DNA from 2 places in the Enterobacter sp. C4G1 genome. Region 2 is predicted to be linked to the other one. Evidence: predicted binding sites of a transcription regulator. Region 2 holds the regulator's gene; the other holds the start of a gene.
The links. Region 2 encodes Fur, which represses iron uptake genes when iron is present. Its sites were predicted from a motif close to ATAATAATGAGAACNACTATCAA; they were not measured.
Positions count from the first base shown of each region.

Region 1 (8,156 bases), 2.1 Mb from region 2:
AAACAGATTATCCGTGAAATTCTCTACCACGTGCTGCTGGGGCCGGGTGGCGGGGCGCTGCTGGCGCTGGTGAGCCGCCAGACGCACTTTAGCCTGATAAGCCGCGTGCTCAAGCGCATAGAAAGCCAGTACACGGAAAACCTCAGCGTTGACCAGCTGGCGGCGGAAGCGAACATGAGTGTCTCGGCGTTTCACCATAATTTTAAATCAGTGACCAGCACCTCGCCGCTGCAATACCTGAAAACATACCGGCTGCATAAAGCGCGCATGATGATGATCCACGACGGCATGAAGGCCAGCGCGGCGGCAATGCGGGTAGGCTATGAAAGTGCGTCGCAGTTCAGTCGGGAGTTTAAGCGCTACTTCGGCGTGACGCCGGGGGAAGATGCTTCACGCATCAGAATGATGCAGGGAGCCTGACGGGAAATGTAAGCCGGGTAAGGCGTAGCCGCCACCCGGCAATTTTTTATCACGCGCTGCAATACTTCTTCTTAATCACTACTGCAATAGTTCCCACCAGGCCTGCTACCAGCAGGAACATCGGCAGGATCATCAGGAAGGTCATCACCTGATCTTCATGGTGTTTCACAAACGGGATCATGTTCAGCGCATAGCCGAGTGAGGTCACCACGCCGACCCACAGCAGCCCACTCAGCCAGTTGAAGAACTGGAAGCGGCGATTCGAGAGGCCAGAGATACCGGCCATCGTCGGCAGCAGCGTGCGGACAAACGCCAGGAAGCGCCCGGCGAGCAGCGCGAGCAGGCCGTGCCGGTCAAACATGCAGGTCGCACGTTGATGATATTTATGGGGTAACTGCGAAAGCCAGCTCTTCACCATGCGCGTATTCCCGAGCCAGCGGCCCTGTAAATAGCTTAACCAGCAGCCCAGGCTGGCGGCAGAGGTGAGAATGACCATCGTCGGGGTAAAGTCCATCACACCCTTTCCGATTAATGCGCCGGCCAGCAGAAGCAGGCTGTCACCGGGCAAAAATGAGGCTGGCAGTAATCCATTTTCCAGAAACAGGGTCGCGAACATCACGAAATAGACAACACCCACGACATGTGGGTCCGCCAGTGCGGCAAAATCGTGTTGCCAGAGTGCCGCGATAATATCTTGAATAACAGCCATGGACTTTCCTGTGGAACAGCAGATATAGCGCTATTGTACACCCTGATTTGCCCGCAGGGTTTGATCGCGGGCGCAACTAATGCAGACTTTTCTGGTGGCGGTGTTCACAAAAGAGTCCAGGAGTACATTTTCAGCCAGCACTCTACACGATACGCTCAAACCCTGCCGCTAAATCCGCAATTAAATCGTCCACATTTTCTAAACCGATATGCAGGCGGATCAGGGTTCCGCTGAAGTCCACCTCGCCGCCCGGGCGCAGGTCTGCTATCTGCTCTGGCTGGTTTGGCAGGATCAGGGATTCAAAGCCGCCCCAGGAGTAGGCCATGCTGAAGAGGGTAAAATTATCCAGATAGCTCGCCAGCTCATCGTTATTCAGCCGTTTTTTAAGAACAAATGAGAACAAACCGCTGCTGCCTGTAAAGTCACGTTGCCAGAACTCATGACCTTTGCTGCCCGGTAGGGCAGGATGGTTCACGCGTTCAACCTGCGGGTGCTGCGCCAGCCATTCAGCGATTTTCAGGCTGCTCTCGTGATGCTGACGCAGGCGCACGCCCAGCGTACGGATCCCGCGGCTGGTCATGTAGGCCGTATCGGCATCAACCATTTGTCCCATCAGGTAGGCATTTTCGCGCAGTTGATCCCAGCAGCGGGCATTGGACACGGCGGTGCCAATCATGCCATCGGAGTGGCCAATCAGGTATTTGGTTGCTGCCTGAATAGAGATATCAATGTCGAAATCCAGCGCCTTAAACAGCACGCCTGCCGCCCAGGTGTTGTCGATCATGATGATGGCTTCCGGCGCTTTGCTGCGCACGGCTTTCACAATGGCGGGCACGTCATGCACTTCCATGGTGATAGAGCCCGGGGATTCCAGAAACACGATGCGCGTGTTTGGCTGAATAAGCTCGGCGATACCTTCACCAATCAGCGGATCAAACCAGCCGGTGGTGACGCCGAGCTTGCTGAGAATTTTGGTGCAGAAATCCTGGCTTGGTTCATAGGCGGTGTTGGTCATCAGAATGTGGTCGCCCTGTTCCACAAACGCCAGAATGGTATTGGCAACTGCCGCAGCCCCGCACGGGAACAGGGCGCAGCCCGCGCCGCCTTCCAGTTCGCACATGGCTTCCTGAAGTGAAAAATGGGTCAGCGTTCCGCGACGACCGTAAAACAGCCCGCCTTTGGCACGGTTACGCGTTGCGATTTTTTTGTCTTCAACGGTATCAAATACCAGTGAAGAGGCCCGCTGAATCACGCTGTTCACCGATCCCAGTGTGTATTTCTTGCTGCGTCCTGCCTGCACAAGCGTGGTATCAAGCTGCTTCTTAGTCATGTTCGCCAACCCTGTTTTATACGTCTGGACGTCCAGACTACCACGATTGAAAAAATGTGCACCCGGATGCTTATCGAATAAGCAGAAAATTTTATGAAAAATACGCATAAGAAATTTTTACTGCGTAAGCGCAAGGAAAGTGAGCGAAAATTACGGCAATATGTAAATACTAATGAGAACTACTATCAATTCGACGGCGTTTTGATATTATTACGCTCAGATTTTGTGATTTGCGTCCTGGAGATACAGTGTGGGTAATAATTTGATGCAGACGGATCTTTCCGTCTGGGGCATGTATCATCATGCTGACATCGTGGTTAAGATTGTGATGATCGGCCTGATTCTGGCGTCCGTTGTCACCTGGGCTATTTTCTTCAGTAAGAGCGTTGAGCTCATTTCGCAGAAGCGTCGCCTCAAGCGCGAACAGCAGCAACTGGCAGAGGCCCGCTCTCTGGATCAGGCTTCTGATATGACCTCTTCCTTCCACGCCAAAAGCCTGAGCACTCTGTTAGTGAACGAAGCTCAGAACGAGCTGGAACTCTCCGCAGGCAGTGAAGATAACGAAGGCATTAAAGAACGTACCGGCTTCCGCCTGGAGCGTCGCGTTGCCGCTGTTGGCCGTCATATGGGCCGCGGTAATGGTTTTCTGGCGACTATCGGTGCGATTTCCCCGTTCGTGGGTCTGTTCGGTACGGTGTGGGGCATCATGAACAGCTTCATTGGTATTGCCCAGACGCAAACCACTAACCTGGCGGTTGTGGCGCCTGGTATCGCAGAAGCCCTGCTGGCAACGGCAATCGGTCTGGTTGCGGCAATTCCTGCGGTGGTTATCTATAACGTCTTCGCGCGTATGATTGGCAGCTACAAAGCCACTCTGGGCGACGTGGCAGCGCAGGTTCTGCTGCTGCAAAGCCGTGACCTTGACCTTGACGCCAGCTCCGTTAAACCGGTACACGCGGCGTCGAAACTGCGTGCAGGTTGATTAGCTATGGCAATGCGTCTTAATGAAAATCTGGACGATAACGGCGAAATGCATGAAATCAACGTGACGCCGTTTATCGACGTCATGCTGGTTCTGTTGATTATCTTCATGGTGGCGGCGCCTCTGGCGACGGTTGACGTGAAGGTGAATCTGCCAGCCTCTTCCAGCCAGCCGCAGCCGCGCCCGGAAAAGCCTATCTATCTGTCGGTGAAGGCCGATAAATCCATGTTCCTGGGCAATGACCCGGTGACGGATGAATCAGTTATCCCGGCACTGGAGCAGCTTACGGGCGGGAAGAAGGACACCACCGTCTTCTTCCGTGCGGATAAAACGGTTGATTACGAAACCATGATGAAGGTAATGGACACGCTGCATCAGGCGGGTTACCTGAAGATTGGCCTGGTTGGCGAAGAAAAAGCCGCCGTTAAATAAAAGAGAGCTGGCGAAAGCCAGCTTTTTTTCTGCTGTATATCCCCACTCTTCATATTTATTTATCAATAAAGCCATAGTTAATAATCTATTGATAGTTAAGAAAATATCAGTATTCGGCTGCGTCATTAAAATATATCTTTTTGCTGAAATGGCAGCGTGGGATATACCCACTACGCTTAAAACAGATAATAAAAAATACCTTCTTTTGAAGGGCTTATTTCACCTGCACAGCAAGAGACTCCCTATGGCGATGACGACATGGCTGCACCCGCACGCACCTCAACGCGACCTCATCTCTTTATCTGCAATACGACAACGTGCTGACCGCTTAATGCTGGTGCTTATCTGGGCCATGTGGGGCGTTTCGCTGTGCGTGGGATATATGAACGACAATATGGCGCAGGGGGCGATTATCAGTACCCTGCTGAGCTGTTTCTCAACGCTGCTGGCGATGCTTTGCCCCGGCTCGCTGCTGTTGCGCCTGAGCTTTGCTTTCGTACTGATGGCGTTTTCCGCGCTGCTTATCCATCTTGGCGAAGGGGAGACGGAGTACCACTTCTCTGTTTTTGTCCTGCTTTCGGCACTGCTGGCCTGGCGTGACTGGCGTCCGCTGGTGATGGGCGCTACGGTCATCGCGCTGCACCACCTGGTGTTTAATTATCTCCAGGAAAATGCGTTGTTCGACGTGGTGGTCTTTATGCACACCGGTTTTCATATGGTGGTCTTCCACGGCCTGTTTGTAGTGGTACAGACGGCCATTCTTCTCCTGCTGGCGGTACGTATGGAGCAGGATGCCCGCTCGGCCAGCGAGGTGGCGAGGCTCGCGGGGGTGATTAACCGCGAGCCAGGCTATCTGACGCTGGCCGTTGATAGCGAACCTGCTGACTCCTCTTTCGCCCGCACCTTTAGCCTGACGCTCGGCACAATGCGTTCCACGCTTGAGCAGGTGAGCGCCAATATCGGACAACTGCTGGAGGCCTCCCGGGCACTGCGGCAACGTAACAGCGCGCTCTCAGAGCGAACCGATCATCAGGCGTCATCGCTTGCGACGGCGGCCAGTGCAATGGAGCATCTCAGTAACGTGGCGACCCAGACCAGCCACAAGGCCATTCAGGTGCGGGAGATGGCGCTTAGCGCCAGTGAGGTGGCAGAACAGGGTGGCGAGAACGTTAGCCGGGCCATCGCGGCCATGGATCAGATCCGCGAAGAGTCCCAACGTATTTACACCATTCTTGAGCTGATTGACGGAATCGCATTCCAGACGAATATTCTGTCGCTGAATGCTTCTGTCGAGGCGGCAAGAGCAGGGGAACACGGAAAAGGGTTCGCCGTGGTAGCCTCCGAGGTTCGTATGTTAGCCCAGCGCAGTGAAGGGGCTGCAAAAGAGATCCGTCAGCTGCTGACCACCTCTCAGACGACCACGCAGCAGGGTGTCGAGCACGTAGAGCACGCCGGACAGACGATGAAATCGATTATCGAGAGTATCGACGGATTGCGCTCGCTGCTGGAGGAGCTTTCGCAGATGAGTGAGGATCAACGGTCCAGCATCGCGCAAATGAACGGCAGTATTGCCAGTATTGATGCCAGCGTGCAGGAGAATGTGCGTCATGTCGCGCAGACGATACAGGTTGCCGAGCAACAACAGCAGCAGACCGGGCAGCTAAAAGAGGCGATAGCGGTATTTAGATTTGATTAGCTTTGCGGGTCAGCGGGCGCGTTGGTTTTGGATGCCAGCGCGTCTTCATTCAGCGCAACATAAGTGACATTCGACGTGCGGTATTCGCCGTCGGAGAGTTTGCGGGTCAAACGTAGGGTGGCCGTTTCTCTGGTCAGCAGGTACTGGTAGTTGGCTTCCAGACGCCCGAGGATCTTCTCTTTAAGCTCTGGTCGTTGCTCAATCAGCGCATTCATCACTGCGCCGTAAATTTCTTCTTTAACCTGGAGCGCATAAATCTCGCGGCGGTTTTGCCATTTCAGGCGCACCAGCGTGGCGGGTATTGAAATCAGATCTTGCGTAATGCGCGTCATTTCCACATTTTTTGTGTTTCTCAACGCCTCGAGATTTTGCTCTAAGATAAACTCATCACTTTTTTTGTCATCTAAAGTCAAATAAACATTATTATCTTCAATACCTTTCACGTTAATCATCCCCGAGGTTATAAAAAATAGGGTTGTTTTTTTCGCGGGTAATTAAATTAAGCCAAATTTTATTGCCGGCCTCATTTATTTCTTTTGTTTTTTCGACCATTATTTGACTTAGTGTCTGGGCATCTATTTCACCTTCGGCCTGCAAGTCATCCAGAAGGTGAACAAAGGCTTCGATTTTAACAACGCGAAATAGCCGGTCTTTTATATGACGATCGTGCTCTTCCAGCAACATATTACGAGACTTCCCGGTTCGGGAAACACCAATTAATACGTCTGCTTCAAAATCGGAGAGCTTTCTTTTTCCCTGAGTGAAATTAGCCTCTTTTTCTGCTTCCACCGGTTGCTGTTCCACAGGCGCAATGTGGTACTTAGCCGGGACGAGATTGTCGGGCAGCATTTTTAATTTCCTTTAATTTCAACAGGGTGGGGTTGGTAAAGGCGTGAGATTCGTTGACAATAACATGAGGCAATTTTAAAATCAAAAAAAATGGAGCCTACCCATGAACAGTATTTTCTTTACGGTCATAACATTACTATTACTGACCGCTGGTGTTCTTTTATTGATGCAAGAGTTCAATAAAACGAAAGTGTCGAAAGACGCCAGTGAACCGCCTGAACCTGAACTGATGACTAAAGAGGAAGGAGAGGATCATTTTTCCGTTTTGATGAACTCTGTGACTCCGGTTTGGTACTGGCGAGTTAACCACGAATATATCGATTTTCTTCATGCCACAATAAAGCGCATGAAGATGTCGCAAATTAATGACACGCCAGGGCTGTTTGAAGCCCAGCGCCGTTGCAGCGACCTGAATTCCGCTGTGTATAAATATTACGACAATATCAAGAAGCGTTGTCTTAATGGTGAGAAGGTGTCGTATTCCGATCTGGATGTTTTAAATTTGCGGCAGTGCTTTCGCGAGTTCAGCCTGGAAGCCTACCCGGAACTGGTTGTTTTGGTATGGCCTGAGTATGCTCGCCCTGAAGTAAACCCAGATGAAGTGTAGGTGTTTTGTTGGTTAGTTGTTGCAAAGAGTAAGCGCCGTTAAGATATACTGCGCTTATTTTTTTGCACAAAGGACTCTATGGAACGCTTTTTTGAAAATGCAATGTATGCCTCCCGTTGGTTACTGGCACCGGTCTATTTCGGCCTTTCTCTGGCACTGGTCGCACTGAGCATTAAGTTTTTTCAGGAAATTTTTCACGTCTTACCGAACATTTTTTCCGTAGCTGAGTCCGATTTGATCCTGGTGCTGCTGTCACTGGTGGATATGACGCTGGTGGGTGGCTTGCTGGTAATGGTGATGTTCTCTGGCTATGAGAACTTTGTGTCTCAGCTGGATATCGATGAGCATAAAGAAAAACTGAGCTGGCTTGGCAAAATGGATGCCTCGTCGCTGAAGAACAAAGTCGCCGCCTCGATTGTGGCTATCTCTTCCATCCATCTGCTGCGCGTGTTTATGGACGCGAAGAATATCCCGGATAACAAGCTGATGTGGTATGTGATTATCCACCTGACATTTGTGCTGTCAGCGTTTGTGATGGGGTATCTGGATAAGTTGAGTAAGAAGTAAATCAGAATAGGGAGCCCCACAAAAAACCGGGCACGTTCGGCTCCCTCTCCCGGTGGGTTGAGGGATCCCCACAAAAATACGAGCACGGACGGCTCCCTCTCCTTTTTGGGGAGAGGGCTGGGGTGAGGGGGAACATACGGCTCAGGTGGTCATTCCGTTCACTTTACGTTCCTTGCTACTCTGTCACCACAATACCGGTGAACGTGCCAGGGTGGCTCACCGCCACCACCCTGGCGACCCGGGCTCCCGGCAAGAAAATCGCCGCTTCGCGGTACCCTCAGCGTTTGCTCCAGGCTAATCGGGGACGGGCGGATGAAACGTCCCTGTAAAGCCGCCCTCGCCGCGCATCCATGCGCGTCGCCCCGGCCTTCCGTAAACGCTTCGGCGATTTTCAGCCGGACCATGACACCGCTGTAAGTCCCTTAATTCAATGGCGTAATATCATCGCTGAATTAAAGACAAAAATTACTGGGGAACCCTCAGCCCACCGGGAGAGGGTTAGGGTGAGGGCAACAGACCACTCTACTTATCCGACGACGCCTGCCACAGATTCAGCTCTCCATC
Region 1 covers NZ_JBQVVV010000001.1:265,153-273,308, reverse strand. The annotation lists gene ACT9TW_RS01335 (AraC family transcriptional regulator) at 1-420, shown strand, start outside; gene yghB (DedA family general envelope maintenance protein YghB) at 470-1,129, opposite strand; gene metC (cystathionine beta-lyase) at 1,272-2,459, opposite strand; gene exbB (tol-pal system-associated acyl-CoA thioesterase) at 2,710-3,441, shown strand; gene exbD (TonB system transport protein ExbD) at 3,448-3,873, shown strand; gene ACT9TW_RS01310 (methyl-accepting chemotaxis protein) at 4,118-5,569, shown strand; gene ACT9TW_RS01305 (cytoplasmic protein) at 5,566-6,021, opposite strand; gene ACT9TW_RS01300 (hypothetical protein) at 6,014-6,418, opposite strand; gene ACT9TW_RS01295 (ESA_00282 family adhesion-associated protein) at 6,522-7,025, shown strand; gene ACT9TW_RS01290 (TIGR00645 family protein) at 7,104-7,592, shown strand; gene ACT9TW_RS01285 (aldo/keto reductase) at 8,115-8,156, opposite strand, start outside.
Region 1: the regulator Fur is predicted to act here: its motif matches at 2,626-2,648, upstream of exbB (tol-pal system-associated acyl-CoA thioesterase).

Region 2 (8,156 bases):
CGCAAAATAGACGCGAGTACGGCCATGCAGCGACTCAGTCGCTTCAGCAAACGCTTTGTTATCCAGTGAGTAGAGTGTAGACAGCACCAGCATAAAGCGGTTAACCGCTTTTTTCTGTTCTGCATATTCATCAGACAGCAGCAGTTCGCGCATCGCACGAACTTTGTCTTTCGCAGGTGTCATAGCGGGTTTGGCTTGCACCGCAACGCTCGGCTGAGACACGACATCTTTCGCGACAGGAGTGACAGGCTGTGAGGCGGCGGAAATTTTAAGCATACGCCGTAAAATGTCGGACGCGCTCTCCCCGATATGCCGCGTTTGGCTGGCGATATACTGATAGAGTTCGTCATCAACTTCGATTGTTTTCATCTTAATCCAGTGCGATATCTTATCTGAATACAAGTCGTTGGGATTATAAGGTCAAATCCCAACAGCGGATAGCGTCAAGCCAGGTTGGCGGCAAAAGTCAGATTAAACTGGATCCTTGCAGCCGGGCGGCAGAATGGTCAACATGATACCCTAACCTGACATACGTAAAAAAAGAACTTTGCCATGAAATTGAATACCCGAGCGCAATCTGCACAATCGCCGAACAATAATTCTCCCATCGTACTGGTTCACGGTCTTTTTGGCAGCCTGGATAACCTGGGTGTGCTGGCGCGGGATCTGGTTAGCGATCACGATATTTTGCAGGTAGATATGCGTAACCATGGTCTTTCAGGGCGCTCGCCAGAGATGACTTACGCCGCAATGGCGCAGGATCTTCTGGATACGCTTAAGGCGAACAACCTCGAAAAGGTGACGCTGATTGGGCATTCAATGGGAGGCAAAGCCGTTATGGCCCTGACCGCACTTGCGCCGGAGCACATTAACGGCCTGGTCGTAATAGACGTAGCGCCCGTGGATTATGACGTGCGTCGCCACGATGAGATCTTTGCCGCTATTAATGCAGTGACAGACGCCGGTGTTTCCACCCGCCAGCAGGCCGCAGCCATCATGCGCGACCATCTTAATGAAGAAGGTGTGGTGCAGTTTCTGCTGAAATCGTTTGTCGACGGCCAGTGGCGCTTCAACGTGCCGGTGCTGTGGGATCAATACTCAGAAATTGTCGGCTGGGAGCCGGTTGCGGCCTGGCAACACCCTACCCTCTTTGTGCGCGGCGGCAATTCGCCGTATGTCACCGAAGCCTGTCGCGATGAATTGATCAGACAGTTCCCCGAAGCCCGCGCGCATGTTATCGCCGGAGCCGGACACTGGGTTCATGCTGAAAAACCAGAAGCCGTGCTTCGCGCGATCCGCCGCTATCTCTCTGATACTACGAATTGATTAAAAAGACAGCGACTGGAAGCCTGCGGGCTTCCAGTCGTTGGCGTGCCGATGTGGGTGATGTATGATGGCGCGCTTATCGCCCGGGCAATAGCAGGGCGGCTTGTTTTCCCCCGAAGTCTCAAAATCATGGCCAAAGAACAAACGGACCGTACGACAATAGATCTGTTCGCGAATGAGCGTCGCCCGGGACGACCCAAGACAAATCCGCTTTCGCGCGATGAACAGCTGCGTATTAATAAACGCAACCAGCTTAAACGCGATAAAAATCGTGGGCTTAAGCGTGTCGAACTGAAACTCAACGCCGATGCCGTTGATGCACTCAACGAGCTTGCCAGCGCCCGCGACATCAGCCGCAGCGAGCTGATTGAAGAGATGTTGATCGCGCAACTCGAAAAATTGCACAGCAAGGCATAAGTCAGAAAACTCCCTTTCTCACCCTTTTCATGTAGCACAGAGTGCAGTCCTGCGCGATAGCTGTTTCCGCAGGGTTGTCTGTTCTGCTATTATTGCCCTTATCCGTGGACAAATTGCGCCACCATACCATTAAGTTTCAAGAGGTTATTTTACTCATGGCAATCATCGGCATTTTCTTCGGCAGTGATACCGGCAATACCGAAAATATCGCAAAAAACATTCAAAAACAGCTCGGTAAAGATGTTGCCGATGTGCATGACATTGCCAAGAGCAGCAAAGAAGATCTCGAAGGCTATGACATCCTGCTGCTGGGTATTCCAACCTGGTACTACGGCGAAGCGCAGTGCGACTGGGACGATTTCTTCCCGACTCTGGAAGAGGTTGATTTCAACGGTAAGCTGGTTGCGCTGTTCGGTTGTGGCGATCAGGAAGATTACGCAGAATATTTCTGTGACGCGCTGGGCACCATCCGCGACATCATTGAACCACGCGGCGCAGCTATCGTGGGTCACTGGCCGACAGCGGGTTACCACTTCGAAGCCTCTAAAGGCCTGGCCGACGACGATCACTTTGTGGGTCTGGCCATCGATGAAGACCGCCAGCCAGAACTGACTGCAGAACGCGTTGAAAAATGGGTTAAACAGGTCCGCGAAGAACTGAACCTGGACGACATCCTTAACGCCTGATAATGAGCGGCGCAACTTCGGTTGCGCCCGCTTGACCGGGTCAAACCGATTAAATTAATTGCTACAAACTTTTAACTTTTTCGTTCAGACCTGTACAATATCCCCCTGGTAATACGTGGGTGCCATCGAACAAGTTTGTTGGTGATACCACGTTTTTATAAGCATACTTTGCTTGAGACTTGCAGTTTTCATTTAGACATGGCAGTTCTATAATGATACGCATTATCCCAAGTGCATTCTCTGTCACTTCTTCCTTAGAAGTGAATCGTTTAGCAACAGGACAGATTCCGCATGACTGACAACAACACCGCATTAAAGAAGGCTGGCCTGAAAGTTACGCTTCCTCGGTTAAAAATCCTTGAAGTGCTTCAGGGACCAGACAATCACCATGTCAGTGCGGAAGACCTTTATAAGCGTCTTATCGACATGGGTGAAGAAATTGGGCTGGCGACCGTTTATCGCGTGCTGAACCAGTTTGATGACGCGGGCATTGTTACCCGTCATAACTTCGAAGGCGGTAAATCTGTTTTCGAACTGACTCAGCAACACCATCACGATCACCTGATCTGCCTCGACTGTGGCAAGGTCATTGAATTTAGTGATGACTCTATCGAAGCGCGCCAGCGTGAAATCGCGGCCCGTCATGGCATCCGTCTGACCAACCACAGCCTGTACCTGTACGGCCACTGTGCGGAAGGCGATTGCCGCGAAAATGATCACGCGCACGACGCGAAGTAAGTACTCTTTTCATACTCTGAGCCAGCCGAAAGGTTGGCTTTTTTTTGCCAGTTATTTGGCATAAAAAAAGCCCGGTAAGCGTAGCGCCACCGGGCATGATAACAGCGAGTTAATTACTGTTATTACTACGGATCTCTTTCCAGATCTGATCGCAACGCTTCGCCACTTCCTGATCGTTTCCGGTTTTACGCGCCTGGATACAGGCCTGGTAATCCATCACGCGGACGTTTTCCTGAGTTGCGAACTGCTCATGCGCCTTCTCTTTCTTCAGCACATTAAGCACGCTCTGGCAGGCTTCGATTTTCTCTGGCGAGCCTTCAGCTGTATTAATACAGGCGCTGTAAGCCTCTTTCAGACGTGAGTCCTCTTTTGGTGCCTGAGTCTGCGCACAAGCCACCAGCCCCGATGCCAGCATCGCGACGATTATGATTTTTTTCATCATTTTCAGTCTCCATTCCGGCGGAACTTAACCCGCCGGTCTGTTCATCAGAAGATTGTGAACGGGGCAATCACCATGAATTTCACGTCACGTTCATCCTGGAAGATGTTGCCGTAACCGCCCGCGTAACTTGGGATATCGGAGTGGTTGTCGTATTGAGTGAAGTGCAGTTTGAACATCGTGCCTTTCGCGCGACCATCCTGAAGGGTGTAAATCGCATCCAGGCTGTAAGAGGACTCTTTCAGACGATAGTTCGGGTCGTAGTACGCGTCTGGTGTGGCCATATCGCCAGGTTTTGCATCCCATGCGTAAGCGTAGGAAGCCCCCACCGCCCAGCCCGGCAGATTCCAGTTTTTCAGGTCATACATGGCACCGAAGAAGACGGCTTTTTCGCCATCGGCGTTGAAGTCTGAACGGTTATCCCACCAGATATCCAGACGACCATTAGAGGACGCATAGGTTGGGGTCATACGTTGCAGGAAGTAACCCTGCTGGCCTTCAGCCTTCACCCATGTCCCTTCAAGACGTAAATCGACCTGGCCCACTTTGTAGCCGAAGGTTAAAGCCTGCAACCACGCCGTGCCGTCGTATATATCGTTTACCGTACCGCTGCTGGCTTTGTCGCGCGTACCGTAGAACTGATAGCTGGTGCTCAACGGGCTGCCCGCAATATCAAACTTGTAGCTTGCTTTGGCAAAATACTGGTCGATATAGCCTTCAGCCTGACCAAATGCGGCTTCAAGAACCAGGTCGTTTTTGAAATCGTACTTCGCACCCAGCGAGTGAAGATAATCAACTTTGGTTTTTTTATCGTTCTGGTAAAACTTATCCATCTCAATATGCCACGGCGCTTTATACTCGTTGGTCCACATATACGAGAAGCTCAGTGCGCCCGCATCGCCGTAGTCAAAATTCGCGCCAGCTTCTGCACCCTGATAAGTACCTGGCATAAAGCTCCAGTGTGGCGCTAACAGCGTTTGTCCGGTTGGCTGGATATAACCCGCACGTGCCCATACCGGGCCATATTTAAATTTCGCAGCGGCCTTATACAGGCTGACTCCGCTCTTATCTCCTGACCAGTCTTCTTTATACGCTTTGTTGCTGGAAGAGAATGCAATTTCGTTCGGGTGACCACTGTCGCCATTTTCCGCCATTTCTATTGCAGTGAATGCCGCAATATCCAGGCCGAACAAATCGGCGGCGTAACCCGACTGGAAATCCAGGTTGGCGTTCCAGGTGGAGTGAGAAAGGTTGGTTTTGTATTTGTCTTCGGTGACGTCTTTACGGTCACGTTCACGCTGCCAGTAATAGATACCGCCCGTGAGCGTAGAATCATCAATGAAACCTGCCGCTTTAGCTTCTGGAGCGACAACCAGGCCCGACATTGCTGTCACACCGGCAATAGCCAGCGCCAGCGCACTACGTTTGCCACTGAACGTACGCATAGATTATTCCTCTTTGACGAATTAAAACGCCTAAAACGGCGAAAAATATAAAAGACCAAATGGTCAGGGGTAGTTAGAAATACCCTCGAATTAACTACCGTCTTTAGGTTATTTTTCGCGACGCGAATTATCAATGCTTTTTAGCGGGCAAAAGTCAGGATTATGACGAAGTGCACATAATTGGTAGCGATTTGTAACACTTCGCGCGAAGCGAGGTTTTACGGGGGAAAGCGATTAAATTCAGAGGGTAATAACAGAGGTTTGCACTTATTTTCACCTGTTTTGTCTTTCCGTAAATTCACAAACTTTTTTTGAGAAAAATAAGTAGCAGCTCATTGACCTGTATATTTCTCAATATCGCTTTTGCCATGCCGTTAATGGCATGATCATTAAATAAAAAAAACGCCGCAATAAGCGGCGTTTGTTTCTCATTGACCAGGCAAGCGTTATTATTCGCCGACTTTAGCCCAGGTATCACGCAGACCCACAGTACGGTTAAATACCAGTTTTTCTGCGGTGCTGTAACGGCTGTCCAGGCAGAAGTAACCTTCACGCTCAAACTGGTACGCTTTACTGATTTCAGCATCTTTCAGTGAAGGTTCAGCAAAGCCCTGCTTGATAACCAGAGATTCCTGGTTGATGGTAGCCAGGAAGTCATCCGCAGCACCTGGGTTAGGTACGCTGAACAGACGGTCGTACAGGCGGATTTCAACCGGCAGCGCGTGTGCTGCGCTCACCCAGTGGATAACGCCTTTCACTTTACGGCCATCAGCCGGATCTTTGCTCAGGGTTTCTGCATCATAGGTACAGAAGATTGTGGTGATATTGCCTTCTGCGTCTTTCTCTACGCGCTCAGCTTTGATCACGTAGGCGTTACGCAGACGCACCTCTTTACCTAACACCAGACGCTTGTACTGCTTGTTGGCTTCTTCGCGGAAGTCAGCACGGTCAATCCAGATATCCGCACTGAACGGCACGTCACGGCTGCCCATTTCCGGTTTGCTCGGATGGTTAGGCATAGACACCAGCTCGCTTTCACCCTGCGGGTAGTTTTCGATAACCAGTTTAACCGGATCGATAACCGCCATCGCACGTGGTGCGTTTTCGTTCAGATCTTCACGGATGCAGGACTCCAGAGAAGCAATCTCAATGGTGTTATCCTGCTTGGTGACGCCGATACGTTTGCAGAACTCGCGGATTGACGCAGAGGTGTAACCACGACGACGCAGGCCAGAGATGGTCGGCATCCGTGGGTCATCCCAGCCTTCAACGTGCTTGTCGGTGACCAGCAGGTTCAGCTTACGCTTGGACATCACGGTGTATTCCAGATTCAGACGAGAGAACTCGTACTGACGCGGATGCACAGGAATGGTGATGTTATCCAGCACCCAGTCGTACAGACGACGGTTGTCCTGGAATTCCAGCGTACACAGTGAGTGAGTGATCCCTTCCAGCGCATCGCTGATGCAGTGGGTGAAGTCGTACATCGGGTAGATGCACCACTTGTTGCCCGTCTGGTGGTGTTCAGCGAACTTAATGCGGTATAGCACCGGGTCGCGCATCACGATGAACGGTGACGCCATATCGATTTTGGCGCGCAGACAGGCTTTGCCTTCTTCGAAACCACCAGCACGCATTTTTTCAAACAACGCCAGGTTCTCTTCTACGCTGCGGTCGCGGTATGGGCTGTTTTTACCCGGAGCGGTCAGCGAGCCGCGGTATTCACGGATTTCGTCGGCAGAAAGCTCGTCGACATACGCCAGACCTTTGTTGATAAGCTCTACTGCGTAAGCAAACAGCTGATCGAAATAGTCAGAGGAGTAGCAGATATCACCAGACCAGTTGAAGCCCAGCCATTGCACGTCGTTCTTGATGGACTCAACGTATTCGATGTCTTCTTTTACTGGGTTGGTGTCATCGAAACGCAGGTTGCACTGCCCTTTATAGTCTTGCGCAATGCCAAAGTTCAGGCAGATAGATTTCGCATGACCAATATGCAGGTAGCCGTTCGGCTCCGGCGGAAAACGGGTATGAATTGTGGTGTGCTTACCACTGGCCAGATCTTCATCAATGATCTGACGGATAAAGTTACTCGGGCGGGCTTCAGCCTCACTCATCGTAGGTTCCTCAAAGCGTAAACAACGTATAACGGCATATGATCTTATAAGCAGGGCGCAGTGACAACCCTTTAAAACGTCCAGGACGTAAATAATGGGGGCAAATGCTGCAAAAAAAAGCGGCGGAGGATAACCCCCGCCGCTTAAGGCACAGACTCTACTCAGGAGCGATTACTTGCCTTTAATCTCATACAGTGGTGTCTGACCTGCAACCACCTGACCTTTCGCCTGAAGCACCAGGCCGCTGAAGTCGTCGATGTTGCTGCAAACAACCGGGCTTATCATCGAGCGCGCGTTGGCGTTCAGGAAGTCCAGATCCATTTCCAGAATCGGCTGGCCTGCGACCACTTCTGCACCCTCTTCCACCAGGCGGGTAAAGCCTTTACCGTTCAGCGCAACGGTATCGATGCCCATGTGGACGACGATTTCCGCGCCTTTTTCAGTTTCAAGGCAGAATGCATGGTTGGTGTTGAAGATTTTCACAATCGTACCGGCTGCCGGAGATACCACGGTTTTTTCCGTTGGTTTCACCGCCACACCGTCGCCGACAGCTTTGCTGGCGAAGGCTTCGTCAGGAACCTGCTCAATGGCAACCACTTCACCGGTCACTGGGGAAACCAGTGCAGCAATGGTGGTTGCATTTGGTACAGCCTGAGGTTTTGCCGCTGCTGGCGCCGCTGCAGCTGGAGCAGCTGACGCTTCCGCTGCGGCTACCGGACCACGTGCAACGACTTTTTTCATTTCATCGCCGATGGATTCCGCCTTCGCACCCACAATAACCTGGATACTCTGCTTGTTCAGTTTCACCACACCAGATGCGCCCAGGCGTTTACACGCCGCATCATTCACACGAGTAGCATCAATAACAGTCAGACGCAGACGGGTAATACATGCATCAATAGCTTTCAGGTTATCGGAACCGCCTACAGCGGCGATATAACTGGTCGCCAGCTGAGCCAGGCCTTCTTCAGTATTGCTATTCGCTTCT
Region 2 covers NZ_JBQVVV010000001.1:2,392,329-2,400,484, reverse strand. The annotation lists gene seqA (replication initiation negative regulator SeqA) at 1-369, opposite strand, end outside; gene ybfF (esterase) at 553-1,326, shown strand; gene ybfE (LexA regulated protein) at 1,456-1,743, shown strand; gene fldA (flavodoxin FldA) at 1,899-2,429, shown strand; gene ACT9TW_RS11515 (ryhB-regulated fur leader peptide) at 2,642-2,728, shown strand; gene fur (ferric iron uptake transcriptional regulator) at 2,721-3,167, shown strand; gene chiQ (ChiQ/YbfN family lipoprotein) at 3,277-3,606, opposite strand; gene chiP (chitoporin ChiP) at 3,654-5,051, opposite strand; gene glnS (glutamine--tRNA ligase) at 5,501-7,168, opposite strand; gene nagE (PTS N-acetyl glucosamine transporter subunit IIABC) at 7,340-8,156, opposite strand, start outside.